Linked DNA regions of Solwaraspora sp. WMMA2065. The protein of the gene in region 2 interacts with the protein of the main gene of each other region in a pairwise test. Links are inferred from orthologs where the notes say so. Each region holds a gene or a part of one and is shown on either strand. Other genes may lie near its edges.

Region 1 (14,374 bases), 2.7 Mb from region 2 along the record:
GAGGACGGCGAGGCCGAACACTGCGACCAGTGACACCACGACCCGGGCCACAGTGTCGACGAACTGTTCAGCCAGCAGCGGCCCGAGCTGCAGACCGACCAGTGCGCCGCCGATGAACCCGGCGAAGGACAGCACCCCGATCAGGAACCCCTGGCGGTAACCGCTGATCGCGAAGACCAACATAAGCAGCAGCAGCACGACGTCGACGGCGGACACCCGTCAAGACTACGGGCACCGGGCGAGCGGCCCGGCCGCAGACGGACGTGGCGGCCGGCGGTCAGCCCGGCAGGCCGGCGGAGCCGTCCACAGTTGCCGCATCGCCGCTGGCCCGGTCACCGAGCGTGTCGGGCAGACCGGCGGCCGACGGATCGCCACCGGGCGACGGCTCGGGCGGCAGGTCAATGATCCGACCGGTCGGCCAGGCACCGGCCCAACCGGCCATGTCCAGCAGTGCGGACAGCACCCCGGCGGTGAATCCCCAGACGAGCATGCCGCGCACCTGGAACGCAGGTGACACCCAGCCGCTCGGGTGGCGTACCTGGAGTCGGTTGTCCGGGTCCACCAGCTCATCAACCGGCAATCGAGTGACATGTGCCACTTCTTCCGGTTGTCGGGGATGCACCGGATGTGGCCGATGCCACCAGCCGAGCACCGGGGTGACCACGAAGCCACTCACCGGTATCCACAGCCGCGGCAGTTGGGCGAGCACGGTGACGCTGCCCGGATCCAGCCCGACCTCTTCTTCGGCCTCCCGTAACGCGGTCGCCCGCGCGTCCCGGTCGCCCGGGTCGGCCGCGCCACCCGGGAACGCGGGCTGCCCGGCATGGTTACGCATGGTCGCGGCCCGCTGCAGCAGCAGCACGTCGGGCTCACCCGGCCGATGCTCGCCGAGCAGGACCAGCACCGCGCTTGGCCGACCACCCCGGGCCGGGGTCGCCACCCGGGTGAAATCGGCGGTACGGGCGGAGCGCACCCGGGTGAGCAGCGGCTGCCACCAGGCCGGCAACGGTTCGGAGGGCAGTGGGTGGGTCACGGGGCCACCGTCAGACCCAACTCGCGCTCGACGAGGTCGGCGAGCGTGGCGTCGTCGAGCGTACCCTCGTACGTCCGACGGATCTCCCCGTCTCCGTCGACGAACAGGGTCAGTGGCAGGCCGACCCGCTCGACCGCCAGCAGCAGCTGCCGCTCCCGGTCGACCAGGCTCGGGAACCGCAGCCCCAGATCCTCGGCGACGGCGACGGCGGGATCTCGGTCGTCGTAGGTGTTGACGCCGATCAGGTGCAACTGCCCGGCGGTACGGTCGGCAAGGCGTTGCAGCGCCGGCAACTCCTTGCGGCAGGGCTGGCACCAGGAGCCCCAGAAGTTGATCACGGCGGGTCCGCGTACCGCCGCGATGTCAACGACCGTCCCGTCGGCGAAGCAGGCCAGGCTGATGTCGGGCAGCGGGGTGCCGCCGCCCGGCGTACCGACGTCGGTCGACGGTTGCGGCGCGGCGGCGGCCGCAGCGGGCGGTGCGGTCAGGCCGGCGCAGTCGGCGAACGGGACCGGTCCGGACGCTCCGGCAGCGTCGCCCGTCCCGGCACCCGGGCCGGTGGTGCAACCGGACGCCGCCAGCAGCAACGGCATCAGGGCGGCGGCGAACAACGGCCCCGGCCTGAGCCGGCGACCTAGCCCCGGCCGACGGCGACGCCCGGGCTGACGGCCAGGCCCCGACGGGCGGCCGGCGCTCATGGCACCTCGGCGGTGACGGCCGCCGCCGGCACCAGGTCGGCGGGTATTCCGGCCTGCTCGGCCAGCTCCCTCGCGCGGGGACCCTTGAGCAGCTTCACCGCCTCGGCAGCGGCGGTCGGACCGGTGCCGTACGCCGGGCACAGCGGGGCTAGCGCACATGCGCCGCAGGCCGGTTTACGGGCGTGGCAGACCCGTCGGCCGTGGAAGATCACCCGGTGGGACAGCATCGTCCAGTCCCGGCGCTCAATCAACGCGCCGACCGCGTGTTCGATCTTCACCGGGTCGGACTCGTCGGTCCACGCCCAGCGGCGGACCAGCCGTTGGAAATGCGTGTCGACGGTGATGCCAGGGACGTCGAACGCGTTGCCGAGGATGACGTTCGCGGTCTTGCGGCCGATCCCGGGCAGCTCGACCAGCTGCGGCAGCCGGCGCGGTACCGCGCCGGCGTACCGCTCGGTCAATGCCTGGCCGAGCCGGATCAGCGAGCCGGCCTTGTTGCGGAAGAACCCGGTCGGCCGGATCAGCTCCTCCAGCTCGGCCCGGTCGGCGGCGGCGTAGTCGGCGGCCGTCGGGTAGCGGGCGAACAGCTTCGGGGTGACCTCGTTGACCCGCTTGTCGGTGCACTGCGCGGACAAGATGGTGGCGACCGCCAACTGCAGCGGGCCGTCGTGGTCGAGCTCGCAGTGCGCGTCCGGATGGGTCTGCGCCAGCAGTCTCGCCATCCGCCGGGCACGACGTTTACGCCCCAGGTCGGTCTCGGTACGCACGGCCCGGGCTGCCGCAGGCCCGGCGGCCGCAGTTGCGGTGGCCGCAGCCGGGGCGGTCGCGGCTCGGGGGGCTGGCGGTGTCACACCGGCCAGCCTACGTCGGCGGGTCAGTCCGACGGTGGCGAGATGGTGCCGTCATCGTCGAACTCGGCGCCGGTCTGCGGAAAGTCCAACCCGCTCAACTCCCGGACCAGGTCGAGCCCTCGGCGTTGCTCGTCGACAACGGGCAGACCGTTGCCGTTCATGTACGTGGCGACAAACTCACCGTCGACCCAGTCGCCGTCCGGGTCGAGGGTCACCTTCAGCACCCCGCCCCAGCCCAGCCGGCCGGTGTTGTTCAGCGTACCGCCGCCACCGGCGAAGTTCCCGAGGCTGTACGCGATCAGCCGGCCCTGGTAGAACTCCATGCCGCGCAGCACGTGCGGGCCGTGGCCGACGATCAGGTCCGCCCCGGCGTCGATCATCGCCCGCCCGAAGGCCATCGGATCACCGCGGTTCTCTCCGGCGAACAGCTCCGTGCCCGGGGTGACCCGGGTCATCTCCGCTCCCTCGGCACCCATGTGGACCTGCACGACGACCAGGTCGGCCTGCTCGTCGGCGCGCCGGACCACCTCCGCCGCGGCGTCCAGGTTGATCAGGCTGTTGTTCGGCGGAGAATACGAGGAGAAGCCGGCCACCGCGACGCTGACCCCCTCGACGTCCAGCACGGTGATCTGATCGAGCGCGCCGGTGTGCCGCAGACCGTGCTCCTCCAGCGTCTGCTGGGTGTTGCGGTATCCGGCCTCGCCGTAGTCGTACCCGTGGTTGTTGGCCTGGTTGAGCAGCATGAACCCGGCGTCACGCAGGTGGGCCGCGTACTCGGGTGGGGCCCGGAACTGGTGGCACTGGGTGGCGTCCGGGGCGCACTTGCCAGTCCCGGTGTCGACCGTCAGCGGCTCCTCCAGGTTGCCCATCACCAGGTCGGCGGCGAGTGCCTCGGAAACCGAGTCGAAGAAGCCGGCACCGCCGTCGGGCGGCAGGCGGTCGGGGGCGTTGCCGAGCACGATGTCACCGGTAGCCGACATCGAGATCTCCTGCGGCTCCGGCGACGCGGTGGCGGTCGGCGACGCAGCGGACTGCCACTGCGGTTCGGATCCGGACCGGTTGATCCCACCGAGCGCGACGATGCCGACCAGCACGGCACCGAGCAGAACGGCGGTCAGCACGACGATCGACAGAACGGGTCGGCCTGCGGCGGGCTCCTGCCGCCGGCGCCCCCGGGCGGCACGCTGGGCGTCACTCACTGGCGTGACCCTACCGGCCGGGAGTCTCCGGCGACGACAACCGTCCGGCTGGTTTGTCCCCGTGTCCGATTTGCCGTCCTTGCGGGTCCGGCGCGCCACCGCCCTGGGCAGTGCCACCACCCTGGGCGGTGCCACCACGCTGGGCGGTGCCACCACGTACCGCCGCGTGCGCTACCCGGGCGAGCCGCCCGCCCCAGGTCGACCGTGGACCGCCGTACCGCTGCTCCGGCCCGTCGGGCGGGCAGAGCACCACCACCGCGTCGGTCGCTGTGCCGGTGGCCCGCAGTCCGAGCTCGACCAGCGCCTGGGTCTTCGCCTCGGTGATGGTGGCGACCGCGTTCACCAGGGCGGCCTCACCGAGCCGTACCGGAAGCGCTGCGACGATGTTGATCGTCCCGACCTGCTCCGGCGGTGGCCCGGCGGTCCTGGGTGCGGCGGCCAGCACCGGGGTGCCGAGCCCGACGGTCGCCCACACCTGCACGCCGGCCTCGTCGCGGGTCACCATCCGACGCACGTCCACCCCGGTTAGCAGGCCGACGCCGGGTCCGCGCAGGTCGGCTTGCTCGGCCAGACCGACGAGGTGGGTGTCGGGGTCGTCGCGGCGGTACGACATCGGCACGGTCGCGTTGATCACCCACCAGCGCAGTCCGATCCCGCCGCCGAGCGGAGCGGAGCTGATGGTCAGCAGCGGCTCGGTGAGCGCCCAGCAGGCGTACGGCAGGGTCCGGCCGTCCTCGGTGCGGGTGGTGAACCATGGGCGGGCGACATCGGGAGACACCGGTCGACGATACGGCGTCCGCCGGTCGCACGGCGCTGACCGGTCGGCGTGCACGGTGCCGCATATTAACGACGGATCCACCCTGTTGGGTTACGCTCCTGGATCAAGATTCGGAGGGTGCGCATCCGGCCAGGGGCGGAGTGCACCTAGACTGACTGCGCGCGGCTGGTCACGGCTGGGGTGCCGGGGAACGGACGCCGCGCAGGCGGAGGTGCGCGATGGACGAGGTGCTGGCTCGTAGCGGGATCTTCCAGGGCGTGGACCCGGAGGCCGCGGAGGCACTCGCCAAGGAGATGGAGACGATCGACGCCCGCAAGGGCGAGGTCGTCTTCAACGAGGGTGAGCCGGGTGACAGCCTGTACATCGTGCTCACCGGCAAGATCAAGGTCGGCCGGCGGGCCGCAGACGGACGGCAGAACCTGATCGCCGTGATGGGCCCGTCGGACATGGTCGGCGAGCTGTCGCTCTTCGACCCCGGGCCGCGTACCGCCACCGCGACCGCCGTCACCGACACCCGCCTCGCCCGGCTGCGCAAGCAGGCGCTGCGGCCCTGGCTGAACAATCGGCCGGAGATCGCCGAGCAGCTGCTGCGGGTGCTTGCCCGACGGCTGCGCCGGACCAACGACGCCCTCGCCGACCTGATCTTCACCGATGTACCGGGGCGGGTAGCCAAGAATCTGCTGCAGATGGCCGGCCGGTTCGGCACCCGCGACGGCGGGGTGCTGCGGGTGACCCACGATCTCACCCAGGAGGAGATCGCCCAGCTGGTCGGGGCCTCCCGGGAGACGGTCAACAAGGCGCTGGCCGACTTCGCCTCCCGGGGCTGGCTGCGGCTCGACGGCAAGAGCATCATCATCCTCGACCCCGAGCGGCTCGCCAGGCGCGCCCGGGTGTGACCCGGCGGCGGATCTGCCCGGGGACCTGCGGCAGATCCGCCCCGGACGGGGCAACGGTTGGCTCACCTCACCGAGGCGGTCGCCCGGCAGACCGCGTCCACCGGGGTGACCGGTCGGACCTCCCGCCCCAACGCCTGCAGCAGCGAGTCCTCGACGTGGAACCCGTGCACCCAGAGGCGGTAGCGCGGCAGGTCCGCCTCGCTCGGGCAGAGCACCTGCGCCTCCACGTCGTCGGTCGGCACGTACCGGACACCGCCCTGTTCCTGCAGGATGGCCACGCTCGCGTCGTCGACCGCGATCACGCTGCCCCGGATGTGCTCGGTCTCCCCGCCCGACACCGCGACGGTGGTCACCGTACTGGGCAGCACCGGTGCGGTGGCCACCGAGTACGACGTCCAAGCCAGCGCGATCATGACGGTGAGCTGGCCGGTCGCGACCAGCAGGTGCACCGTGCCGGGCAGCACCGGGCCGGTCACGACGAGAGCCAGTAGCGGTGGAGCGCCCAGGATCAGCGCCACGAACCACTCACCGGTGACCGCCGCCTCGGCCAGGGTCGGCGCCAGCAGGCCGTAGTAGCCGATCAGCAGCAGGACGAACAGGGTCAGCCGGTTCGTCCGGCCACCGTCCGGCGGGTCCCCGGCCGTGCCGCGTTCGTCCGCCGTACGGGTGCGCAGCTGGGCGGTGGCCGCGATCGCCGGCAGCAGCAGCGGCAGATAGAGGATCTTCCAGGTCACGACGGCGACCAGCAGGGTGACGATCAGGAACCAGACGGGCACCACCCGCATCCAGCGGACCAGCAACGGCGGTCGTCGTCGCGCCCACCGCCGCTGGTCGTTGTTGACGCTGACGGTCAGCACCGCGCTGATCGCGAACAGGGCCATCATCGCACCGGAGACCACCCGGCTCGCCGTGCTGACGAAGGCGGCGACCAGGTTCACCGGGTTGACGTTGGCGGCCAGCAGCAGGGTGGTCTGGAGCTCGCCGCCGGCCTCGACGACCAGCCGGAGCACCGAAATGATCGCCGGAGCGCCGACCACCACGCTCCAGAACTGCTGCGCCGCCCGGTTCCGCCGGTCCGCCTCGTCGACCGGGCGCTCGGCGGCGGTCACCGCCGGTTCTTGTCGTCGTGGTCGACGAGGTCGGGCGCGCCGTCCGGTCGGGGCTGGCTGGCCTCGCCGAGCCACCGCCCCAGATGGTTGTTGTACGCCGTCTCCCAGGCGTTCGCTTCGTCCCGTTGGTCCCGTTGATAGCTCTTGTCCAGGAAGTAGCTGACCAGGTCGCGAAGGTTCTCGTCCTCGACCGGCACCCCGATGCCCAACTCCTCCTCGACGCCGAACGGCATGTCGACGATGGCGAGTTCGTCGGGGTTCTCCGAACGGAGTCCGGCGAGGATCGTCTCGTCGGAGACCATCGCATGGAAGTCGCCGGCCAGGACGCCGTCCCGGCAGGCGGCCGGATTGTCGGCCTGCTGGTGCGGGATCCCCCGTTCCCTGAGCATTGCCTCGGTGGTGGAGCCACCGGCGACGCAGACGGTGTACTCCTCGTCGTTCAGATCGGTGATCGTGGTGATCTCGTCGACGAACTCGGTGGCGACCAGCACCTCGGGTGTGGTGATCAGGTACGGGCCGGCGAACCCGACCCGCTTCTCCCGTTCCTCGGTGATGGAGAAGCTGGCCACCACGATGTCGACCTCGCCGCTGCGCAGCTTCTCGATCCGGTCCTCGGTGTCCAGCGGCACCCACGTGATGCTCTGGTCGCCGAAGCCGAGTGAGTCGGCGATGTAGCGGGCTATCTCGATGTCGAAACCGTGGTAGGAGTTGTTGCGCCGATACGACATCAGCGGAATGTCGATATTGACGCCGATGCGCAGCTCGGTCTGGTCGCTGATGGTCGAGGCCTCCCGGAGATCCCGCACGGTCGGCCGGTCCGGCGGCTGGTTGTCCTCACAGGCGACGAGGGCGACCAGCACCAAGGTCGCGGCAACCGCCAGCGTGGTCATAGTCTGCCGGGTACGGTGGTCGACGTACGTGCGTGACTTGGTGGATCTATCAGTCATGGCAACCTCACGACTGCGACAGTCAGGATCGATTGCGTGTCGGGCAGCCGTCCACATTGCCGGCTCCGCTCAATGTAGTGGTTCCCGGCAATACCCGGCACCGCCGAGTTGCGCCGCGCCGGATCCGGTGATCTTCGTACTGAGGGCTTCAGCGGATCTTCGTAACGGGCCGGATCAGGCGATCTCCGTACTCGGCGGGGTCGTCGACCGGGTACGGGCCGACGGACGGTTGCGGGTCAGCAGTGCCAGCAGGCAGCCGGCCAGCGTCCAGCCGCAGAGCACGAACCACTGCGGCAGGGTCGGACCGTCCGGAAAATACGAGATACCGCCCGCGAATCAACGAAACGGACGCCCCGGGTGGAAAGTCGGACAGCCCGGACTTGCGCCGGATGTCGGTTACCGGGCGGCCAGGGTCGGGCCGAACAGTTGGCCGGGCCCCTTGCCCGCCAGGCACTGGTACCGGTGGTCGCCGGCGGCGAGGTCCGCCGGATCCGGCAGCAGCACCGCGTACTGCCAGTCGTGGGCGTCCATCCGCAGGGTGAACAGCCGGAAGCTCTCCGCCCCGCAGGCCTCGGCGATGGCCGGGTCGGACCGGATCGTGGCATGGTCGGCAGCCCGCAACCGGGTCGGCAGCTCACCGACCGCGAACATCTCCCAGGTGTGCCGGCCGGTGCAGGCGGTCGCGGTCAGGGTACGCGGAGAGTTCGATACCCGGCCGTTGAAGCATTCAAGATCGTCCGGACAGCGCAGCTCCGGTCGCAGCGTCAGGTGGCAGTTCGGCAGCACCGCGCCCGCCGGACCGCCGCTGGTGGGGTCGCTGGCAGGGCTCTCACTGGCCACCGCACCGGTCGTCCGCTGGTCGGCTCCGGTGATCGGGGGAAACGTGGTGGGACCGGAGCCCTTGGCGACGATCCAGGTGCCCAGGCTGGTCATCGCGAGCAGCACCAGCAGGCCGAGCCCGCCGGCGAGGGTCCGCAGCCAGGAACGGACAGCGTTGTCGGGCGAGGTACCCGTTCGGCCGGACGACGGGCCGGACGACGGGCCGGCAGCCGACGGCGGCGGGCCGGGCGGGCCGGGTCGTTGCCCGGGCACCTGGCCCGGCTCCGGCGGAGGTGGCACCGGAACGCTCCAGGACGGGTTGCGTTCCGGCCGGGACGGCACCGGGGTCGTCGGGTCGGCCCAGCTGCTCGACCCGGACGGTGGCCCACCGGAGACCGGGGCGATTGAAAACGGCGGCCGGTGCGGGGCAGCCGGGCTCCAGTGCTGACCGAGCGGTACCGCCGCCAGCATGTCCCGCAGCACGACCGCCGGAGGCCGGGCAGCGGGATCGTTCGCCATTCCCTGGCGTAGTACATCGGTCAGCGCCGGGTTGACCCCGGGCAGGTCCGGCAGCGGCCGGTCGAACATCTCCAGGAGAGCCACCAGGCTCGGGTTGCGCTCGTCGTCCCAGCGTGGCGGCTTGCCGCGCATGATGGCGTACAGGGTGGCGCAGAGCGCGTAGACGTCGGCGGCGGCCGACGGCGGACGGTGCTGGAACGACTCGGGTGGCGCGTACGCCGGGGTCAGCACCTCCAGGGTGACCGAGGCGTCGCGGTGCTCGACCAGCACGGCCAGGCCGAAGTCGGCCAGGGCCGGCTCGTTGAACCGGGAGTAGAGGATGTTGGCCGGTTTGACGTCGCGGTGCAGGACGCCGAGATGGTGGGCGTCGGCGAGCGCGTCCGCGATCTTGACCCCGACGTCACGGGCCTCGAAGGCGTCCAGCGGGGAGGTGCGCATCCGGTCGGCGTACGAGCCGTCGCACATCTCCATGATCAGGTACGGATGGAGATCCCCGGTGACGCCGACGTCGAAGAGGTCCACCACGTGCGGATGGGACGACATCCGCCCGGCGGCACGCGCCTCCCGCATGAACCGGCGCTGGTCCCGCTCGTTGTCCAGAGCCCGGTTCTCCACCTTGACGGCGACCTCCCGGCCGACCGACTCCTGGACCGCGCGATAGACGGTGGCGTAGCCGCCTCTGGCGAAGACTGACAAATCTGACAGTCCAGGCACTGTGGGGAACGGCAGCGCGCTCGGCAGTCTGTCGTTCACACGGTAAACGGTACCCAAGACCCCGGACAGCCGGGGCGACCCCGGGCCCCCGGGTCAGCCGTCGCCAGCCGACCGGCCGGTGCCGGGCGACGGTACGCCGACCCGGCGGCGACGTTCGGTCAGCAACGCCACCCCGGTCACCACCGCGCCCAGCCCTTCCCAGGCGGCCACCCCGACGAACCGCACCGGAGCCACCTCGGCGACTACGACCACGGTGAAGACCACCGTGGTGACCAGCCGGAAGATCACCGAGAACAGGAAGAACGGTCGCCAGTCGGTGACCGACGCCAACAGGTAGTAGACGCCCATGTTGAACGAGGCCATCGACGACGCCGTCATGAAGGTACGGGTGTAGTCGCCGGCCGCCCGCTCCCCGGTGGGCAGCGTGTCGAAGCCGAGCAGTACGAGCAGGACATCGGGCTGAGCCAGGCCGACCGCGCCCAGCAGCAGGGCCATCGCCCCGAACACGGCGACAGTCCATCCGGATACCGAACGGGGCAGCTTCATCGGGTTCCTCCGGCCACAGTGCGCCCAGGATGGAGCACAGTGGGAGTCAGGCTAGCGAGCGCGCCGCCCGGCCGGCATCCCCGGGTCCGCCATGATCCACCCCACCGACCAGGCCACCGTCATCCACAGCGGACCTGATCGCCTCGGCGGGCGCCCGCTCGCTGACCTGCTCGGTGCCGTACGCGAGACTGACCGCCCGGTCAGCTGCCTGCCGTGCCGCGACCTGCTCGCCGTTGGCGGCGAGCGCGGAGGCCAACACACCGAACCCGACGACCTGACTGCGGACGTCCTCCGCCGGCGAGTCCAACGCCCGCCGGGCCCAGTGCAGCGCCGGCTCCGGCTGCCCGTCGGCGAGCAGCGCCGCCGCGTACCGGGCCAACGTCTGACGCCGGGAGAACAACACCGCCGGGCTGTCCATCGCGGTCGCGACCGGTGCCAGCAACCCGACCGCGGTCGGCGGGTCACCCGCTGCGAGCCGCGCCGACGCGAGCAGCACCCGTGGCGCCACCTGGACGGCGGCCAACGGGTTGTGCGGTTCGACCGACGTCAGCACCGACTGCGCCAACCGCTCGGCACCGGCCACGTCACCGCATTGCAGGGCGACGAAGCCGCGCAGCGTCCCGGCCATCCCGATCAGCAACGGGTGATCGATTCGCTCGCCCTGGGCGAGCGCGTCGGAGAGCAGATCGGCGGCGTGTTCCCACTGGCCGAGCCCGCGCGCCACCACCCCCCGCGCCAGCAACGCGAAGCCCCGACCCCAGTCGTCGGCCGCGCTGTCGAAATCCCGGTACGCGCGCCGCGCCGACTGGTCCGCCTCGGCCAACTCACCCAACTCGGCCGCGGCGAACGCCTCCACCGCCCGGAGCGTGCCGACCGCCCACGCCTCCCCCACCCGCTCGCCGAACGGCAGGAAAACCCGGGCCAACCGGCGGGCGTCGGCCAACCGGCCGGAGAGCAGCCGGGCGAACGCGGTGGTGCCCCGCAGCCAGGCCCGCCCCACCGGGTCGTCCAGCTCGACGAACAGCCGCGCCGCCCGGTTCAGCACCGCGTCGGCGCCGGCGAAGTCGCCGCGCATCGTGGTCACCCACGCCAGGCTCTGCAACGACCAGGCCTGCCCACGCCGGTCGCCAGCTGCCAGGTTCACCTGGTACGCCGCAGCGAATCGGCTGCTCGCCCGGCTGAGCCGGCCGGCCAGGAAGTCGGCCATCCCGAGTCGGCGCATCGCCTCCGCCCGCTCGGCGGGCAGCCCGACGTCGGTGGCCACCTGCAACGCCTCACGCCACACCGCCACCGCACGGGCGGCGTCGCCCACCGCCCGGTGGGCCCGACCGGACACCAGCAGAGCACCGGCCCGGGCAGCCGCGTCCTCACCGGCGTTGGCGAGCACCTTCTCAGCGGTGGCCAGCGCCTCGGCCGGGCGGCCGGTCTGCAGCAGCGCCCGGGCGTAGACCAGCCGGTCGGCCTTCGGCACCGCGTCCCCGCCGAGCACGGACGCCCGCTCGGCGTACTCCACGGCCAGCTCCGGTTCACCGACCGCGATCGACCGGCGGGCCGCCCGGCCCAGCGCCGCGACCCCCAGCGGCCCGACGGCGCGGGCCGCCGAGTCCGGGCGCAGCCCGACCGCCTCGGCCAGGCCGACGGCCCGTTCGACGTGCTCGGCGACGAACACGTCCCGCAGCGCCGGGCTCATCCCGCCCGGCCCACCGCTCGCCGGGCCGGTGCCGACCGCCGCCGGCGCGTCGGCCCCGGCCGCCCACCGGGCCAGGCACGCGTGCCGTTCCGCCAGGTCGGCCTTGCCGATCCCGGCATAGGCCGCCTCCCGCATCAGCGGGGTCGGAAAGGCGAAACCGACCCGGGTCCGGTGCAGCATGCGGCGCTGCAGCAACTCCTCGACGGCCCGGTCGAGCTCGACCGCCACCACCGCCGCCGGCCGGCCGTCCCGCCGGTCCCGCAACGACTCCAGGGTGCCGTCCGGTACCACGTCGCCGACCACGGCGGCGTCACGCAGCACCGACCGGGCGTCGGCCGGCAACGCGTCGATCCGGGCGGCCAGCACCGCGGCCAGGTCCCGGGAGAGCAGCCGGCTGCTCAACGAGCCGGGTGCCAGCCGCCAGTCCGCGCCGTCGCCGGCGGCGTCGGCGTCGGCCGACGGACCGGTCCGGGTCAGCGCGCCCCGCTCGATCAGCAGGGTGACCAGCTCGGCCAGGTAGAACGGGTTGCCCTGAGCGGTGGCCAGCAGCCGGTCCACGTCGGGTTGCGGCAGCCGCCCACCGCCGAGGTACGAGGTGAGCAGCCGGGCCGCGTCGGCGCCGCGCAGCGGCGGCAACGGGTGCACCTCGGCGTCGGCCACCCCGGTCAGCACCCCGGCGGTACGCACCAGCTCGGGTCGGCCGAGCAGCAGCACCAGTACCGGACCGGTGAGCCGGGACAGCGTCTCGCCGAGCACCTCGACGGTGTCCGGGAGGGCGTCGTGCAGGTCGTCGACCACGATCAGCAGCGGCGCCTCCCGGGCCAGGGCGCTGAGCAGGTCGGCCACCGCGCTCGGGATCGCCTCCGCGTCGAGCACCGGAGCGTCCGTGGTCAGGTCCGCCGGACCGGACGACGGGTGCGCGGCAGCGGGCGGCTCCGCGTACCCGAGCAGGGTCAGTAGCAGGTCGACGGAGAGCGGCGGCGGTTCCGGACGGACCCGGGCCAGCCGCTGCCCGAGGCGACGCAGCCGCTCCTCGACCACCGGGCGGGTGACCGCGGTGGAGCTGTCCCGGGGCAGCCCGGCCGCGATCCGCACCAGGTCGGCCAGCGGGGCCAGCCGACGCCGCTCGCCGAAGGCGGCGCAGCGTACCGACAGCACCCGCGCGCCGGTGGGCGCCGCGTACCGCCCGGTGCCGACGTCGTAGCCGGCGGCGTACCGCTCGACCTCGACGGCGAACCGGGACTTGCCGATGCCGGCCTCCGCGGTGAGCACCAGCACCCGCGGATCGCCGTGGTCGATCACCTCGGTGAGCCGGCCCGCCAGCCGACCGATCTCGGCCTCCCGCCCGACGAACGGGGCCTGGTCGCCGATGCCCGACCGGGTGCCGGGCGCGTCGTGCAGACCGAGCAGCTCGTACGCCTCGACCGGGGCGCGTTTGCCCTTCAGCCGCAGCGGGCGCAGCTCCCGCCAGGCGGCGACGTGCCGGGTGCCGGTGACGGTGCCGGCGCCGGCGTACACCGCGCCGACCGCCGCCGCGTCGGCGAGCCGCGCGGCGGTGTTGACCGTGTCGCCGATCACCGTGTACTCGATGGCAGCCTGAATGCCGGCGACCACGTCACCGGTGTTCAGGCCGACCCGCAGGCCGAGCGGAGCACCGCCGCCACGCTCGTCGTCGAGCACCCGACGCACCGCCCGCTGCATGCTGAGCGCGGCCCGTACGGCACGTTCGGCGTCGTCCTCGTGGGCGACCGGGGCGCCGAAGACCGCCATGATCCCGTCGCCGGTCAGCTTGTCGACGTGCCCGCCGAACGTCTTGACCGCCCCGGCCAGGGCGGCGAGCACCCGGTCGGTGACGGCACCGACCCGTTCCGGGTCGAGATCCTCCGACCAGGAGGTGAAGTCGGACAAATCACCGAAGAGCACGGTGACCACCCGGCGTTCGGCGGCCGGCAGGAAGGCGGCCGCCGGCAGCGCGCCGCCGCAGTTGTGGCAGAACCGCGCGCCGGGTACCGCGACGGTTCCGCACACCGGGCAGGTCACTGCCGTTCCAACCCGGTCCGCCCCGGTGTCGATTCCCGGTCACCTGCCGCGCTGTCGGTCGGCCCGCGCAGGTAGGCGAGCTGCGCCCGGACCGACCACTCGGCGGCCGGCCACAACGCCCGGTCGACGGTGGCGTACACCTCGGCGACGACGGCCGCCGGTGCGGTCACGCCCCGGGCCACCACCTGGCGGACCTGGTCCAGCCGGGCCTGCCGGTGGGCCAGGTAGAACCGGGCGGCGGCGGCGCAGTCGGCCAGCGCCGGGCCGTGCCCCGGCAGCGCCGTCACCTCGTCGTACGCCGCGAGTCGCCGCAGGCTGGTCAGGTAGTCGCCGAGGTCGCCGTCGGGCCAGGCCACCACGGTGGTGCCCCGGCCGAGGATGGTGTCGCCGGTGAGCACGGCCTGCCGCCCGTCCGGCCCGGCGACCAGGAAGCAGGCCGAGTCGGCGGTGTGGCCGGGGGTGGCCAGCACGGTGACGGTCAGGCCGGCGGCGTCCAGCACGGTCCCGTCGCCGAGCCGGTCCGGTTGCTGCACCT
Region 2 (14,888 bases):
CACGCGGCGGCCATTTCCCGGCCCCGGACCGCGGCCAGCGTGATGGCCGACTCGGCGGGCAGCACCCCGGCCAGCGATGCAGCGGCGAGTTCGCCGACGCTGTGACCGGCGACGACGGCGACGTCGTAGAGCCCGCCCCGGCGGTGCCCGGCCGGTGATCCGCCAGGCAGGTGCTCGGCGGCGAGCAGGGCCGCGGCGACCAGCAGCGGCTGGGTGCGAGCGGTGTCCTTGATCTCGTCGGCGTCGGCGGTGGTGCCGAGGTGCACCAGGTCGACCCCGGCGAGCGCGGACCACCACCGCAGACGGGCCTCGGCGCCGGGCAGGTCGAGCCACGGGGTGAGGAAGCCGGGCTTCTGGGACCCCTGGCCGGGGGAGAGAACAGCGAGCACGGCTATGACTCTTCCTGATACCCACGGGTCACTTGGGTGCGCTGAGATACCAATCCGCACTACCGTCGTTGGAGGATTCCTACAAAGATCGTCGGATGTGCACGTCTTTTGCCCGCACATGTTGCTTTGGAAGTGCGTTCAGTCGGGCGAGGCCCGCAACAGCGGCGGGGGATCCAACCGGCCGATCGCCAGGGCCATCTGCAGCGCGTACGCGTCGCGGGCGGCGAACGGCGACAGTCCGGTCACTTCACCGATGCGCCGCAGTCGGTAACGCACCGTGTTCGGGTGGACGAACAGTGCCCGCGCGGTCGCCTCCAGCACGGCCCCGGCGGCGAAGAACGCGTCCAGGGTCTCCAGCAGCTCCCCGCCGGCACGGACCAGGGTCCCGTACACGTCGCGGCGCAGCCGACGGCGGGCCTCGGGATCACCGGCGAGGGCCCGCTCCGGCAGCAGATCGGTCGCCGCGACCGGGCGGGGCGCCGCCGGCCAGGCCGGTGCCGCCCGGTACCCGGCCAGCGCTGCCCGGGCCGACTCGGTCGCCTCGTCCAGGCTGGCCACCATCGGCCCGACCACCACCGGGCCGGCGCCGAACGCGTCCAGCAGTTTGCCGGTCGCCGCCGCCGGATCGGCCGCGCCGCCCAGTACCACCACCAGCCGGTCGTTGTGCACCCCGCCGATCGTCTCCACCCCGATCCGCCTGGCTGCCCGGTAGACGATCTGCAGGACCGCGGTGACCTCGCCGCCCGGGGACCGCCCGACCACCACCGACACCGGCGAGGCATCGGTCCAGCCCAGCGCGGCGGCCCTGCTGGCCAGCACGTCCGACGAGTCGCCGCGCAGCAGGGCGTCGACCAGCAGCGCCTGCAGCCGGGCATCCCACGCGCCGCGCGACTCCGCCGCCCGCGCGTACACCCGGGCGGCGGCGAAGGCGATCTCCCGGGAGAACCGCAGCACCGCCTCGCGTAGCAGCGACTCCTCGCCGGTCGCCGCCAGGTGCGGCACCTGCGCCTCGACCACGTCGATGGTGACCTTGATCAGGGCGACCGTGTGCTGCAGGCTGATCGACCGGGCCAGCGCCCGCGGCGCGGCGGCGAAGACCTCGTCGGAGACCTCCTGCGGGCTGCCGCTCGCGCCGCCACCGTCGCGCAGCCACTCCACCAGGGACCGTACGCCGGCCTGAGCGATCAGCATCACCCAGGAACGCTGGTCGGCGGGCAGCTCACGGAACCAGGGCAGGGTCTCGTCCATCCGGGCCACGCTCGCGGTCGCCAGCGCCCCGGCCGACCGCTCGATACGACGCAGGGTCGCGGTGAGCCCGGCGTCGTTGCGCTTGGTCGCCACCCCGTCAGGGTGTCACGGCCAGCGGGCAGGACCGCGCCGACCGTGCCAACATGTGCGGATGATCGCCCGCCCGCCGCTGGTCGTACCGCTGCTGGCCCTGCTCGCCCTCGCGGCGCTGACCATCGGTCTGGTGGTGGATCCCGCGTTGGTCGCCCGGCTGGACGCCCCGGTGACCGACGGGCTGCGGGCCTACGCCGCCGACCGGCCGACGCTGGTGGCGGTCCTGCGGATCGCCACCGACCTGGCGGCGACGATGCCGTTCCTGGCCGCCGGTGCCGCCGCGACCACCCTGTTCGCCGTGCGCCGGGACCGGCCCCGGGCCTGGTTCTGCGCGACGGTGACCGTCGCGGCCCCGGTCAGCTGGATGCTGGGACAGTGGCTGCTGCACCGACCCCGCCCGGTGGACGGCTTCGTGACCATCGCCGCCAACGGGTTCCCCAGCGGGCACACCACCAACGCCGCCGCTGCGGCGTTCGCGGTCGTCCTGCTGGTCTGGCCCGGGGTACGGCGTACCGGGCGGTTGCTGGTGGTGGTGCTCGCCGGAGCCGGCGCGCTGTTCATCGCGGCGACCCGGCTGGTGCTGCTCGCGCACTGGCCGGTCGACGTGATCGGCGGCGCCCTGGTGGCGGTGACGGTGGTGGCGCTGGCCGCCCGCCTGTGGTCACCGCGGGCGGGGGGGCCGGCGGCGGCCGGCCCGGTACCTGGCAAGGTGTCGTCTCGGGACGGCTCGTGTGAGGTGAGGAGTTCGTGATGGCGTACCTGGGGGCTGGCCACAGCGGCGGCGTCGGGCGGGACCATGGCGTCGGGCGGGACCATCCGGGGGAGCGGGACCAGCTGTCACTCGGCCGGACGTTGACCGGGCAGGGAACCGACCGGGGCGGTTCGGCCGACCCGCAGCCGGTGTCGACCTGCTGCGCGGGGCAACGGGGATGGGCTGGCGCGCATCGCCATCTCGGGGTCCGGCCGAGTTCCCGGGTGGTACGTCGGGAACGCCCGCCGCACCGCTGGTGCTGACACCGCCCGACCGCTCCGGTCACCCGTGCGGCCGGGCCGGTCACCTGGTCCGGCGGCGTACCAGCAGGGCGATCCCCGCGATCCCCAGGGTGATGCCGACCACCACGGCGGCGTTGAGCACCATGACCTGACGCAGGTCGGTGAGCATCTGGTCGATGTCCTCGCCCGGGTTGAGCGCGTCCTCCGGAATCACCCGTTCACCACCGCCGATGCCACCGCTGATGCTGTCCGGGCGGGCCGGCAGCGGTGCGCCGGCCGCTCGCAGCGTCTCGGACATCGTCAGCCGGCCGAAGAACCAGCCGGCTGCGGTCTTGCCGTCACCAGGCTGCTCCGCCGGTCGAAACGCGCGCGGGCCTCCCTTGGCCAGCGGATACAGCTCGTAGGTGCGATGTGGCTCGTCCGCCACCATGACCACGACCAGGTACTTCGGGCCGAGGTCACCCGGCTCCGGGGAACTGGTCTGGCCCGGTCCGGTGAGCCAACTGACCTGGCTGAGCACCGCCGCGAACAACTCGGCGTCGGCGTCGGCGTGCACGGCGAGCGGCTCCGGCAGGTCGTCACCTTCGATGGTGACGGTCGTTGGTGCAGGTGGTGCCGCGTACACCCGGTTCGCCGCCAGGATGGACGTGCCGAATGCCAGGAGCAGCGCACCGGCCGCTAGGAGACGGCTGGCTGCCCGCTGTCCCATGGTCAACTCCCTCGCCCCGCGGAGGTCAGGTCCTAGTCGATGTGCGTACTACCCGATGGCGGCCCGACGTAATCAGCGGCGGGCGTGGTCGCGGACCCTCACTGTGAGAGACTCCGCACGACTCTGGACGGTTGCACCCGCTGGACGGATTTTTCGGGAACCATCGACGACCGGTGACCGACCAACCAGGGAGGTCGGCCGATGACGGCCCGGCGCGTCGTCTGGCGACCGATCGTATCCGGCGATCGCAACAGGTGGGGGACAGGGTGGTACGCGTACCAGGGGTGTTGCTCGCGGTGTTCGTCGGGCTGCTCGCGGTGCTGTTCGGGACATCGCCGGCCCAGGCGCACAACGTGCTGACCGGGAGCGATCCGGCCGACGGTGCGGAGCTCGCGCAGGCCCCCGAGACGGTCCGACTCACCTTTCTGGCCAACCTCAGCCAGGAGCAGACCGAACTGAGCGTGACCGGTCCGGATGGCGCTGCGGCGTCCACCGGGGCGCCCGTGGTGGACGGCAAGGCGGTGAGCGTGCCGTTCCGTCCCGGACCCGCCGGAGAATACACAGTGGACTACAACGTGTTGTCCGCCGACGGACACTGGGTAAAGGGTGCGTTCGCCTTCACGTTGACGGTCGGTGTCGAGCCGACCGCTGATCCGTCACCGACCGCTCAGCCGTCACCGACCGGGGCACCCAGCCCCACCGCCGCCGAACCGACACCGGAGGCGACCCCGGCACCGACGCCGCAGGCCACCAGTTCCACCGAGTCGACCCCATGGTGGCCGTGGCTGGTCGGTGCCGTCGTCCTGCTGGTCGCGGTGGCGGCCGGAGCGTTCTTCGTCCGCCGCCGTACCACCTGACCGGACCGTCGCGACGTCAGCCGAGCCGGGCGCGGGCGTTGCGCAGCCGACGCAACGTGCGCTCCGACCCGAGGACCTCCAACGACTCGAACAGCGGCAGCCCGACGGACCGGCCGGTCACCGCGACCCGTACCGGTGCCTGGGCCTTGCCGAGCTTGAGGCCACGCTCGGCGCCGACCTGCTCCAGCGCTGCTTTCAGTGGCTCGGCGGACCAGTCCGGCAGCGCCGCGAACGCGGCGATCGTCGCGTCCAGCAAGTCGGCTGCGCCAGCCTTCATCGCCTTCGCCCACGCGGCGTCGTCGATTACCGGGACGTCGAGGAAGAGGAAATCGACGTTGGTGACGATTTCGCTGAGTACCGCGATCCTGGTCTGGGCGAGCGGGGCGACCGCCGCGAACGTCGTCGGGTCGTAGTCGGCCGCCCGCCACGGCGGCGGCGCGATACCGCTGCCGGTCGGCGCCGGCGTCGACGGCGTCCCGGTCAGCCAGGGCTGACAGGCGGCGATGAAGTCCTCGACCGGTAGCGCCCGGATGTACTCACCGTTGAAGGCGCGTAGTTTGCGCTCGTCGAAAAAGGCCGGGGACGGGTTCACCGCCTCCAGTCGGAACTCCTCCTCGATCACCGACCAGGGCACGATCTCCCGGTCGTTACTCGGCGCCCAGCCGAGCAGCATCAGATAGTTGCGCATCGCGTCGGCGAGGTACCCCTCGTCGCGGTACGCCTCCAGCGCCACCTTGTCACGGCGCTTGGACAGTTTCTGACGTTTCTCGTTGACGACCACCGGTACGTGTGCCCAGACCGGTGGCTTGACCCCGAGCGCTGCCCAGAGCAGCTGCTGTTTCGGGGTGTTCGGCAGGTGCTCCTCGGCGCGGATCACGTGGGTGATCCCCTGGGAGATGTCGTCGACCACGTTGGCCAGCAGGAAAACCGGCGAGCCGTCGCCCCGGGCGATGACGAAGTCCTCGATCAACTGGTTCTCGAACGTCGGCTCGCCGCGGATCAGGTCGGCGACCGTGGTGCTGCCGGTGTCCGGAGTGCGGAAGCGCAGGGCCCGTCCGGCGCCGGCGTCGAGACCCCGGTCGCGGCAGAACCCGTCGTACCCGCGGTACTCGCTGCCGGTGCGGGCCTGCACATCGGCGCGGGCGCAGTCGCAGTAGTAGGCACGCCCGGACTGGTGGAGCCGGTCGGCCGCCGCGCGGTGCTCGCCGGCGTTGGCCGACTGGAAGTACGGCCCCTCGTACGAACCACGACGGATGCCGATCCAGTCCAGCGCGCTGAGGATCCCCTCGATCCACTCGGGGCGGTTGCGGGCCGCGTCGGTGTCCTCCACCCGTAGTACGAACACGCCCCCGTGCTGCTTGGCGTAGATCCAGTTCTGCAGTGCTGAACGGGCACCGCCGACGTGGAACATGCCGGTGGGGGATGGGGCGAAGCGTACGCGTACCGTCACGGCCCCAGCCTACGGGCGGCCGATCCCCGCCCGACGGTCAGGTCCGGTGGCGCCCGGGGTGAACAGCGAAGTCTGCACCTTTTGCCGAGAATGTGCTTTAGGCTGCGCCTGTCAGGACGAGCAGGCAGAGACAGGCAGGCAGATGATCCTCATCGAACGCAGCGGGCGGGCGGAGGCCCCGATCGACACCGTCTGGGAGGTGGTCGGGCAGGCCGCGTTGCTGCCCGACTGGCTCGCCGGTGTCCGCCAGGCCGAGGTGATCGGCGGCGACATCCGCCGGATGCGGGTGCACACGGCGGACGGCGCGGCCGCCGACGCCGAGGTCATCGAGCTCCAGCCGCCCAAGCTGATCGCCTGGCGGGAGCGGGCCGCCGGCCCTGGCCTGCGGGCCGAGGCCCGCACCGAGGTGCAGGTCGAACTCACCCCGGAGGGGGACGGCACCGCAGTACGGCTGACCATCGTGCGGTGGCCGGCCGGCCAGGTCAGCGCGACCCTGCTGCGACTCGGCAAGCACCGGGTCGGCGCCGACCTGGAGACCTCCCTGGGCCGCCTGTCCGACCTGGCCGCCGCCCGGTACGCCGCCAACGCCGGCGACCGGACCAACGTCTGCTGACGGCAGCCGGACCAACGTCTGCTGACCGCAGCCGGACCGCAGCTACGGCGAGGTCCGCCGACGGTGCGGCCCCGGACGCGGCAGGCCCCGGCGGTCACCCGCCGGGGCCCGTCGACTGCGGTCGCTGCGGATCAGGAGTCGCCGCCGGTCTCCCCGACCGGAGCGGCGTTGACGTCGTCGATCGCGTACTTCTTGGCGGCCCCCGCCGGCACCTCGGCCGGCACCTCGCCGCGCAACGCCAACTGCCGCAGCGTCGCGACGGCCACCGACTCGGCGTCGACATGGAAGTGCCGCCGCAACGCGTGCCGGGTGTCCGACAGCCCGAACCCGTCGGTGCCCAGCGAGGTGTAGTCGCCCGGAATCCACCGGGCGATCAGGTCCGGCACCGCCCGCATCCAGTCGCTGACCGCGACCACCGACTGCGGCGCGTCGGCCAGCGCCGTTCGCACGTACGGCACCCGCGCCTCACCGCCCAGGTTGATCAGGTTGTGTTCCTCGCAGGCCACCGCGTCCCGACGCAGCTCCGTCCAGGAGGTCACCGACCACACGTCGGCGGCCACCCCCCAGTCCTCGGCGAGCAGCTGCTGCGCCTTGAGTGCCCACTGCATCCCGGTGCCGGAGGCGAGGATCGTCGCCCGCGGCGCCTCGCCGCCGTCGGCCCGACTCACCTGCGGTGCCGCCGCGTACCGGTAGAGGCCCTTGAGCAGCCCTTCGACGTCGAGCCCGTCCGGCTGTGCCGGCTGCACGATCGGCTCGTTGTACACCGTGAGGTAGTAGAAGATGTTCTCCGGTGACTCGCCGTACATCCGGTGCAGGCCGTTCTCCACGATGTGCGCGATCTCGAACGCGAACGCCGGGTCGTAGGCGACCACCGCCGGGTTGCTCGCGGCGAGCAGTTGCGAATGCCCGTCCTCGTGCTGCAGACCCTCGCCGTTGAGCGTGGTCCGCCCGGCGGTGGCCCCGAGGACGAAGCCGCGGGCCATCTGGTCGGCCGCCGCCCAGAACGCGTCGCCGGTGCGCTGGAAGCCGAACATCGAGTAGAAGATGTACAGCGGGATCATCGGCTCGTCGTGGGTGGCGTACGACGTGCCGGCGGCGGTGAACGACGCCACCGACCCGGCCTCGTTGATCCCCTCGTGCAGGATCTGCCCGGCGGTCGACTCCTTGTACGACAGGAACAGCTCCCGGTCCACCGCGGTGTACTTCTGCCCGTGCGGTGAGTAGATCTTCTGCGTCGGGAACAGTGAGTCCATGCCGAAGGTCCGCGCCTCGTCCGGGATGATCGGCACCCACCGCTTGCCGAACTCGCGGTCCTTCATGATGTCCTTGAGCAGCCGGACGAAGGCCATCGTGGTGGCGACCTTCTGCTTGCCGGAGCCGCGTTTGACATCACCGAACCGCTCACTGCCCGGCACCGCCAGCGGGCGGGCGGCGGTCCGCCGGGTCGGCACGTACCCGCCGAGGGCCTTGCGGCGCTCCTGCAGGTAGGTCATCTCCGGGGAATCGTCGGCCGGGCGCAGGTACGGCGGGAGGTAGGGGTTCGCCTCCAGTTGCTCGTCCGCCACGTCCAGGTAGAGCCGGTCCCGGAAGGTTTTCAGGTCGTCCAGGGTCAGCTTCTTCATCTGGTGGGTGGCGTTGCGGCCCTCGAAGTGCTCCCCGAGCGTCCAGCCCTTGATCGTCTTGGCCAGGATCACCGTCGGCTGGCCGGTGTGCTCGGTGGCCGCCTTGTACGCCGCGTACAGCTTCCGGTAGTCGTGCCCGCCGCGCTTGAGGTTCCAGATCTCGTCGTCGGACAGCCCTTCGACCATCTTGCGGGTACGCGGGTCGCGGCCGAAGAAGTGCTCCCGCACGTACGCGCCGGACTCGGCCTTGTAGGTCTGGTAGTCGCCGTCCGGCGTGGTGTTCATCAGGTTGACCAGCGCGCCGTCGGTGTCCGCGGCGAGCAGCGGGTCCCACTCCCGACCCCAGACGACTTTGATCACGTTCCAGCCGGCGCCCCGGAAGAACGCCTCCAGCTCCTGCATGACCTTGCCGTTGCCGCGTACCGGGCCGTCCAGCCGCTGCAGGTTGCAGTTGATGACGAAGGTGAGGTTGTCCAGCTCCTCGCGGGCGGCCACCCCGATCGCGCCGAGCGACTCCGGCTCGTCCATCTCACCGTCGCCGAGGAACGCCCACACGTGCTGATCAGAGGTGTCCTTGATGCCCCGGTGCTGCAGGTACCGGTTGAACCGCGCCTGGTAGATCGCGTTGATCGCGCCGAGGCCCATCGAGACGGTGGGAAACTCCCAGAAGTCCGGCATCAGCCGCGGGTGCGGGTACGACGGCAACCCGCCGCCGAGCCCGGCGTGCGACAGCTCCTGCCGGAAGCCGTCGAGGCGCTGCTCCGACAGCCGGCCCTCGACGAAGGCGCGGGCGTACATGCCCGGGGAGGCGTGCCCCTGGAAGAAGATGTGGTCCCCGCCGCCGGGATGCTGCTTGCCACGGAAGAAGTGGTTCATACCCACTTCGTAGAGGGACGCCGCGCTGGCGTACGTGGAGATGTGGCCGCCGACGCCGATCTCCGGCCGCTGCGCGCGGTGCACCAGCACGGCGGCGTTCCACCGGATGTACGCGCGAATCCGCCGCTCGATCATCTCGTCGCCGGGGAACCAGGGTTCGCGTTCCGGCGGAATCGTGTTGATGTAGTCGGTGGTGGTCAGTGGCGGCACCCCGACCTGACGCTCCCGAGCCCGTTCGAGCAGGCGCAGCATGACGTAGCGGGCGCGTTTGGCGCCGCGTTCGTCGATCACTCCGTCGAGTGACTCGACCCATTCGCTGGTTTCTTCAGGGTCGATGTCCGGAAGCTGGCTCGGCAGGCCGTCGCTGATCACCGGGCGCTTGCGTTCCGTGGCCACAGGCGTTCCCTCAGTTGTGTGTGGGATAGGTCTCTACTGACCATCCTGCCCCCTGGAGGCCGGTTGCGTCACGCGCGGCCGCCATAGAGGCGATCTGGGACACAGGTACCAGACGGTAACTTCCGACCGGCTCCGACCGGCTCCGACCGGCTCCGACCGGCTCCGGGCGGCGCGGGTCAGCCGGCGAGGAAGGAGAACCTGACCTTGCGGTCGGCGTTGTCCCCGTTCGGGTCGACCAGGCAGACCGACTGCCAGGTGCCGAGCGCGAGCCGGCCGTCGAGCACCGGCAACGTCGCGTACGGGGCGACGAACGCCGGTAGCACATGGTCCCGGCCGTGCCCGGGCGAGCCGTGCCGGTGCTGCCAACGGTCGTCGGTGGGCAGCAGCTGGTCCAGAGCGGTGAGCAGATCGTCGTCGGAGCCGGCACCGGTCTCGATGATCGCGATGCCGGCGGTGGCGTGCGGTACGAACACGTGCAGCAGCCCGTCGCCGCGTCCGGCCACGAACCGCCCCGCCTCGGCGGTGATGTCGCGCACCACGGGCCGGGAGCCGGTCCGGATGGAGATCACGTCGGAGTCCATGCCTGCCAGTGTGGCAGCCGGGCCGGTCCGGCCGGTGGGCACGGCAGGCGCCGCACCCACCCGCCCGGCCGCGCGGCGATCCCTCACACGGCGATGTCGCGGCGGGTGAAGCGCCAGGTGCCGGCGGCGACGCAGACCACAGCGAAGCCGGCGAGCAGCAGTACGCCGCCGACCTGCACCCCGTTCACCAGCGGGTCGCCGGCGAGGTACCAGTGGAACGGAGAAATGTCGCGGGCCCACGCCAGCGCCTCGACCTGGGGCAGGACGGCGTTGGCGAGGTAGCCGAGCACGGCGACCGCCGCGCCGACGCCGAGCGCCGTCGCCCGGCTGCCGGTAGCGGCCCCCACGCCGTACGCCAGGGCGGCGAACGCGGTGCCGAACAGCACCAGATGCAGGGTCATCGCGGCCAGCGCACCGACCCCGACGGCGGTGAACTCGGCCGGACCACGGATCGCCACCAGAGCCAGCCACAGCAGCGCCCCGGTGAGGACCAGTCCGACCACCAGCGCGGCGAACCGCTGCAGCGCGGCCCGCGCCCGGCTGACCGGGTGGGCGAGCAGCAGGTCCAGCGAGCCGGCCTCCTCGTCACCGGCGATCGTCCGGGCCCCGGCGGCGATCCCGAACACCGCAACGAGCAGGGGGATGAGCAGCCCGTAGACGGCGCTGCCGAGATAGCCGGCAGGGCTGGTGACGTCGTCGAAGTTGAGTGCCTCCAGCATCCCTTCCGGATACGCGGCCAGCGCATCCGCCATCTCCGGTGTCTGCATGGTCGGCCAGAACGCGGCGTACATGGTGCCGACCGCTGCGATCGACACCGCCCAGCCCAGCATGGACCGGCGGTTGTCGCGCAGCGCCTTGGTGAACGGGTTACGCAGCAACACCGTCGGTCTCCGTCCGCTCGTAGTAGGTGAAGAAGAGGTCCTCCAGGTCGGGCTCCTCGGCCAGGAAGCTGACGACGGTGTGCCGGCTCGCCGCCTTGATCAGCGGATCGGCCCGCCCGTCGAGCCGGCAACTGAGCCGGGCGCCGTTCACGGTGACGTCGCTGAGCCCGGGAACGGTCGTGAACTCGTCGGCCGGCACCGCAGCGTCGAAGACGATCTCGATCCGGCGTACCGCCCGTTCCCGCAGCTCCTCTACCCGTTCGACGGTGACCAACCGGCCGTCGCGGATGATGCCGACCCGGTCGGCGGTCTGCTGCACCTCGCTCATCACGTGCGAGGACATGAAGACGGTCTGCCCGGCGGCCTTCGCCTCGCGGACCATCGCGACGAACTCCTGCTGCAGGAAGGGGTCCAGGCCGCTGGTCGGTTCGTCGAGGATGAGCAGCTCGGGGGAGTGCATGAAGGCCTGCACGACCCCGACCTTCTGCCGGTTGCCCTTGGACAGCCCTTTGATCCGCCGGCCGAGGTCGAGGTCGAGCCGGTCGGCCAGCTCGGTGATCCGCGCCTTCGGCACACCGCCGCGTAGGTTGCCCAGGTAGGTGAGGAGTTCGTGGCCGGTCTGCCGGCCGTCCACGATGAAGTCGCCGGCCAGGTAACCGATCCGTCGGCGGAGCGGAATGCCGTCGGCGCGCGGGTCGAGCCCCAGCACCCGGACGGTGCCGCTGGTCGGCCGGATCAGATCCAGCAGCAGCCGGATGGTGGTGGACTTGCCGGCCCCGTTGGGGCCGAGGAACCCGTACACCTCGGCGGTCTCGACCTGAAGGTCAAGGCCGGTGAGGCCGCGGTTGCGGCCGTACGTCTTGATCAACTGCTCGGTACGGATGGCCGGGTCAGCCATCGGACCTCGCCTCCTCGGTTTGAGTTTGACGACGCTCCACCTCGAAGCGTTCGACGATCAACGTCTGTGGCGATCCACGTCTGTGACGATCAACGTGTGTTGCGAACGTTCAGAACGTACTGAACCTTATGCTATCGGCCGCCCGCAAGTGACCCCGCTGGCGGCGCGGCTGCGCTGCCGTCCAGGCCGCGCCTGGCGGCGCGGCTGCGCTGCCGTCCAGGCCGCGCCTGGCGGCGCGGCTGCGCTGCCGTTTCCCGGGCTGCCGCGTAGCATCGCGACCATGACCTCCCCGGCCACCAGCGGCGCTGCAGTCTGCCCCGACCCGGCCCAGCGGCGGCCCGCTCGCCGCCCGGTGGCCGCGCCTGGCGGGCGTCGGTAATGCTGTCCGACGTGACCACCCCGCAGGACCTCGACGAACGGTTCCGCACCGCGGTCGCCGCGATGGACACCGCACCGGACCGACGGGCCCCCGAACAACCGGTACGCGACGGCACTCTGCTCACCGGGCAGTCCGCGCTGGCGCTGTTCGACGCCCAACTCACCAGCCGCCATCTCGACCTGGCCAAACGCTGGCTGCGCAGCTTCGGAGAAGGTTTCTACACACTCGGCTCGTCCGGCCATGAGGGCAACGCGGCGCTCGCCGCCGCCGTCCGGGTGACCGACCCGGCGCTACTGCATTACCGGTCCGGTGGCTTCTACTGCGCCCGGCTCGCCCAGGCCGGCCTCGCCGCCGGCCACGAGCCCGGCGTCGAGCCGGGCCTTCGCTCCGGCGTGGCCGACTCCGACGCCGGCGACCCCGGCACCGACCCGGTCACCGACGCCGCTCGGGACGTGCTGCGCGGTGCCGTTGCCTCCGCCGCCGACCCGACCACCGGTGGCCGGGGCAAGGTGTTCGGCAACACCGCGATCAACATCGTGCCCACCTCCGGCACCGTCGGCGGGCACCTGCCCCGGGCGGTCGGGACCGCGCTCGGCATCGACCGGATGCGCCGGATGGTGCCGACCGTCCGGCAACGTCAACCAGGGCTGGCCCGGTCCGCCGCAGTCGGCCGGGCGTACCTGGAACCCCGGCTGCCCTGGCCGGACGACGCCATCGTGGTCTGCAGCTTCGGCGACGCGGCGGTCAACCATGCCGCTGCTGCGGCGGCCTTCAACACCGCCGGCTGGGCCGATCACGCAGGGCTGTCCACGCCGGTGCTGTTCGTCTGCGAGGACAACGGCCTGGGTGGCAGCGTACGGTCGCCGGACGGCTGGGTCGCCGAGACGCTGCGCTCCCGACCAGGGCTGCGGTACTTCGCCGCCGACGGGTGCGACGTGGCGGCCACCTACGACGTCGCCGCCGAGGCCGCCGCGTGGGTCCGCGAGCACCGCCGGCCGGCGGTGCTGCACCTGTCCACCGTCCGGCTGATGGGGCACAGCGGCGCCGACGTCGAATCGGCGTACCGGTCGGCCGAGGAGATCGACCGCGACGTCGCCCGCGACCCACTGGTCGGCACCGCGCGGCTGCTGGTCGCCGCCGGCCTGGCCAGCCCCGACGAGATCATTTCCCGGTACGACGAAGTCGGCTGGCAGGTGCGCAAGGTCGCCGAGGAGGTCATCGGGGAGGCCAAGCTCGAAACCGCCGGACAGGTCGTGGCCACCATCGCCCCGCGCCGGCCGATCCGGGTCGCCCGGGTGGTCGCCGACACCGGTGCCCGCGCGGCCGGAGCCGCGGCCACCACCCGCGCCACCACCCTCGGCACCCGGCTGCCGGAGGAACGCGGGCCGATGACCCTGGCCCAGACGATCACCGCGGCGCTCGCCGACGGTCTGCTGTCGTACCCGGCGATGGCCGTGTTCGGTGCCGACGTCGCCGCCAAGGGCGGCGTGCACGGCGTCACCGCCGGGCTGCAGGACCGGTTCGGCGACCATCGCGTCTTTGACACCACCGGCGACGGCACCACAGTCCTCGGCATCGGACTCGGTGCCGGCCTCGCCGGTCAGCTGCCGGTGCCGGAGATCCAGTATCTGAGCCACCTGCACAGCGCCGAGGACCAGCTGCGCGGCGAGGCCGCCGTGCTGCAGTTCCTCTCCCGGGGCGGCTACCGTAACCCGATGGTGCTGCGCGTGCCCGGTCTCGCCTATCAGGAGAGCCTCAGCGGGCACCTCTACAACGACAACTCGTTGGCGGTGCTGCGGGACGTACCCGGCCTGGTGCTGGCCGTGCCGGCCAGGGCCGACGATGCCGCCGGGCTGCTGAGATCCTGCCTGGCCAGTGCGGCGGTCGACGGCAGTGTGTGCGTCTTCGTGGAGCCCGTCGCCCTCTACGACACCAGTGACCTGCACGTGCCGGACGACGGACTGTGGCTGGCGCCGTACACCCCGCCAGGGGAGTGGGGCGCCCGGCACATCCCGGTCGGCCGGGCCCGCAGCTACTCCGTCGGCAGCGGCGAGGACCTGACGGTGATCACGTTCGGCAACGGCGTACGGATGTCGTTGCGGGTCGCGGCCCGGCTGGCTGCCGAAGGAGCCGGCTGCCGGGTCGTCGACCTGCGCTGGCTCGCGCCGCTGCCGGTGGCCGACATCATCCGCGAGGCGACGGCCACCGGTCGGGTGCTGGTGGTCGACGAGACCCGCCGCTCCGGCGGGGTCGGTGAGGGAGTGCTGGCAGCGCTGGTCGAAGCCGGATACGTCGGAGCCGCTGCCCGGATAGCGGCATTGGACACCTACGTCCCACTCGGCCCGGCCGCCAACCAGGTGCTGGTCGGCGAAGATGCCATCACCCAGGGTGCCCGAGCGCTGCTGGCACGGTAAATTCCGGTGAACTCGGTGCGCCACTTGCGCCGGGCGGCACAACTGTGTGAACTACCCGCTATCGGTGTCCGACGGATACCGGCAGCTCAAGACGAGGAGGCAAGTAACAGTGAGCGCGACCGCTGGTCAGGCCGCCGACGGCGTACGGAGCCTGGCGGACCGGTTCGGCATCGAGCCGGGCATGGTGGTCATGGAGATGGGTTACGACGACGACGTCGACCAGGATCTCCGCGACGCCCTGACCGACCGCTGCGGCGAGTTGGTCGACGAGGACACCGACGAGGTCGTCGACGCGGTGCTGCTGTGGTACCGCGACGGTGACGGAGACCTGTTCGAGCTGCTCGTCGACTCGCTCGGCCCGCTGGCCGACAACGGGGTGGTGTGGCTGCTGACGCCCAAGGCCGGGCGTGACGGCCACGTCGAGCCGAGTGACATCAGCGAGTCCGCGCCCAGCGCCGGACTGCAACAGACTTCCATGGTCAACGCCGG

Evidence for each region.
Region 1: the proteins of aceE (region 2) and nth interact in binary tests that used the Escherichia coli proteins (3 or more experiments, as listed by UniProt). The link is inferred for Solwaraspora sp. WMMA2065 from one-to-one orthologs.

Annotation. Positions count from the first base shown.
Region 1 is NZ_CP128361.1:5,412,804-5,427,177, reverse strand. What follows is about bases 614-3,402. They hold nth (endonuclease III), read right to left. Parts: upstream 2,499-3,402; coding sequence 1,728-2,498; downstream 614-1,727. Other genes in these bases: O7610_RS24645 (CapA family protein), read right to left, coding at 2,606-3,402; O7610_RS24655 (TlpA family protein disulfide reductase), read right to left, coding at 1,030-1,644; O7610_RS24660 (NUDIX hydrolase), read right to left, coding at 614-1,033. In the rest of the region: O7610_RS24665 (MarP family serine protease), read right to left, coding at 1-216; more of O7610_RS24660, read right to left, coding at 278-613; more of O7610_RS24645, read right to left, coding at 3,403-3,715; O7610_RS24640 (adenosylcobinamide amidohydrolase), read right to left, coding at 3,792-4,559; O7610_RS24635 (Crp/Fnr family transcriptional regulator), read left to right, coding at 4,778-5,455; O7610_RS24630 (hypothetical protein), read right to left, coding at 5,518-6,564; O7610_RS24625 (transporter substrate-binding domain-containing protein), read right to left, coding at 6,561-7,511; O7610_RS24620 (serine/threonine-protein kinase), read right to left, coding at 7,908-9,602; O7610_RS24615 (hypothetical protein), read right to left, coding at 9,657-10,109; O7610_RS24605 (MBL fold metallo-hydrolase), read right to left, coding at 13,836-14,374. UniProt on the Escherichia coli protein: DNA repair enzyme that has both DNA N-glycosylase activity and AP-lyase activity. The DNA N-glycosylase activity releases various damaged pyrimidines from DNA by cleaving the N-glycosidic bond, leaving an AP (apurinic/apyrimidinic) site.
Region 2 is NZ_CP128361.1:2,723,313-2,738,200, reverse strand. The notes cover bases 6,284-9,586. They hold aceE (pyruvate dehydrogenase (acetyl-transferring), homodimeric type), read right to left. Parts: upstream 9,247-9,586; coding sequence 6,484-9,246; downstream 6,284-6,483. Other genes in these bases: O7610_RS12295 (YjbQ family protein), read right to left, coding at 9,423-9,586; O7610_RS12305 (SRPBCC family protein), read left to right, coding at 6,284-6,352. Also shown: O7610_RS12340 (acyltransferase domain-containing protein), read right to left, coding at 1-389; O7610_RS12335 (PucR family transcriptional regulator), read right to left, coding at 528-1,730; O7610_RS12330 (phosphatase PAP2 family protein), read left to right, coding at 1,789-2,481; O7610_RS12325 (hypothetical protein), read left to right, coding at 2,481-2,744; O7610_RS12320 (hypothetical protein), read right to left, coding at 2,785-3,432; O7610_RS12315 (copper resistance CopC family protein), read left to right, coding at 3,699-4,289; gltX (glutamate--tRNA ligase), read right to left, coding at 4,306-5,739; more of O7610_RS12305, read left to right, coding at 5,882-6,283; more of O7610_RS12295, read right to left, coding at 9,587-9,827; O7610_RS12290 (ABC transporter permease subunit), read right to left, coding at 9,911-10,708; O7610_RS12285 (ABC transporter ATP-binding protein), read right to left, coding at 10,695-11,606; O7610_RS12280 (transketolase C-terminal domain-containing protein), read left to right, coding at 11,985-14,399; O7610_RS12275 (DUF3052 domain-containing protein), read left to right, coding at 14,509-14,888. UniProt on the Escherichia coli protein: Component of the pyruvate dehydrogenase (PDH) complex, that catalyzes the overall conversion of pyruvate to acetyl-CoA and CO(2).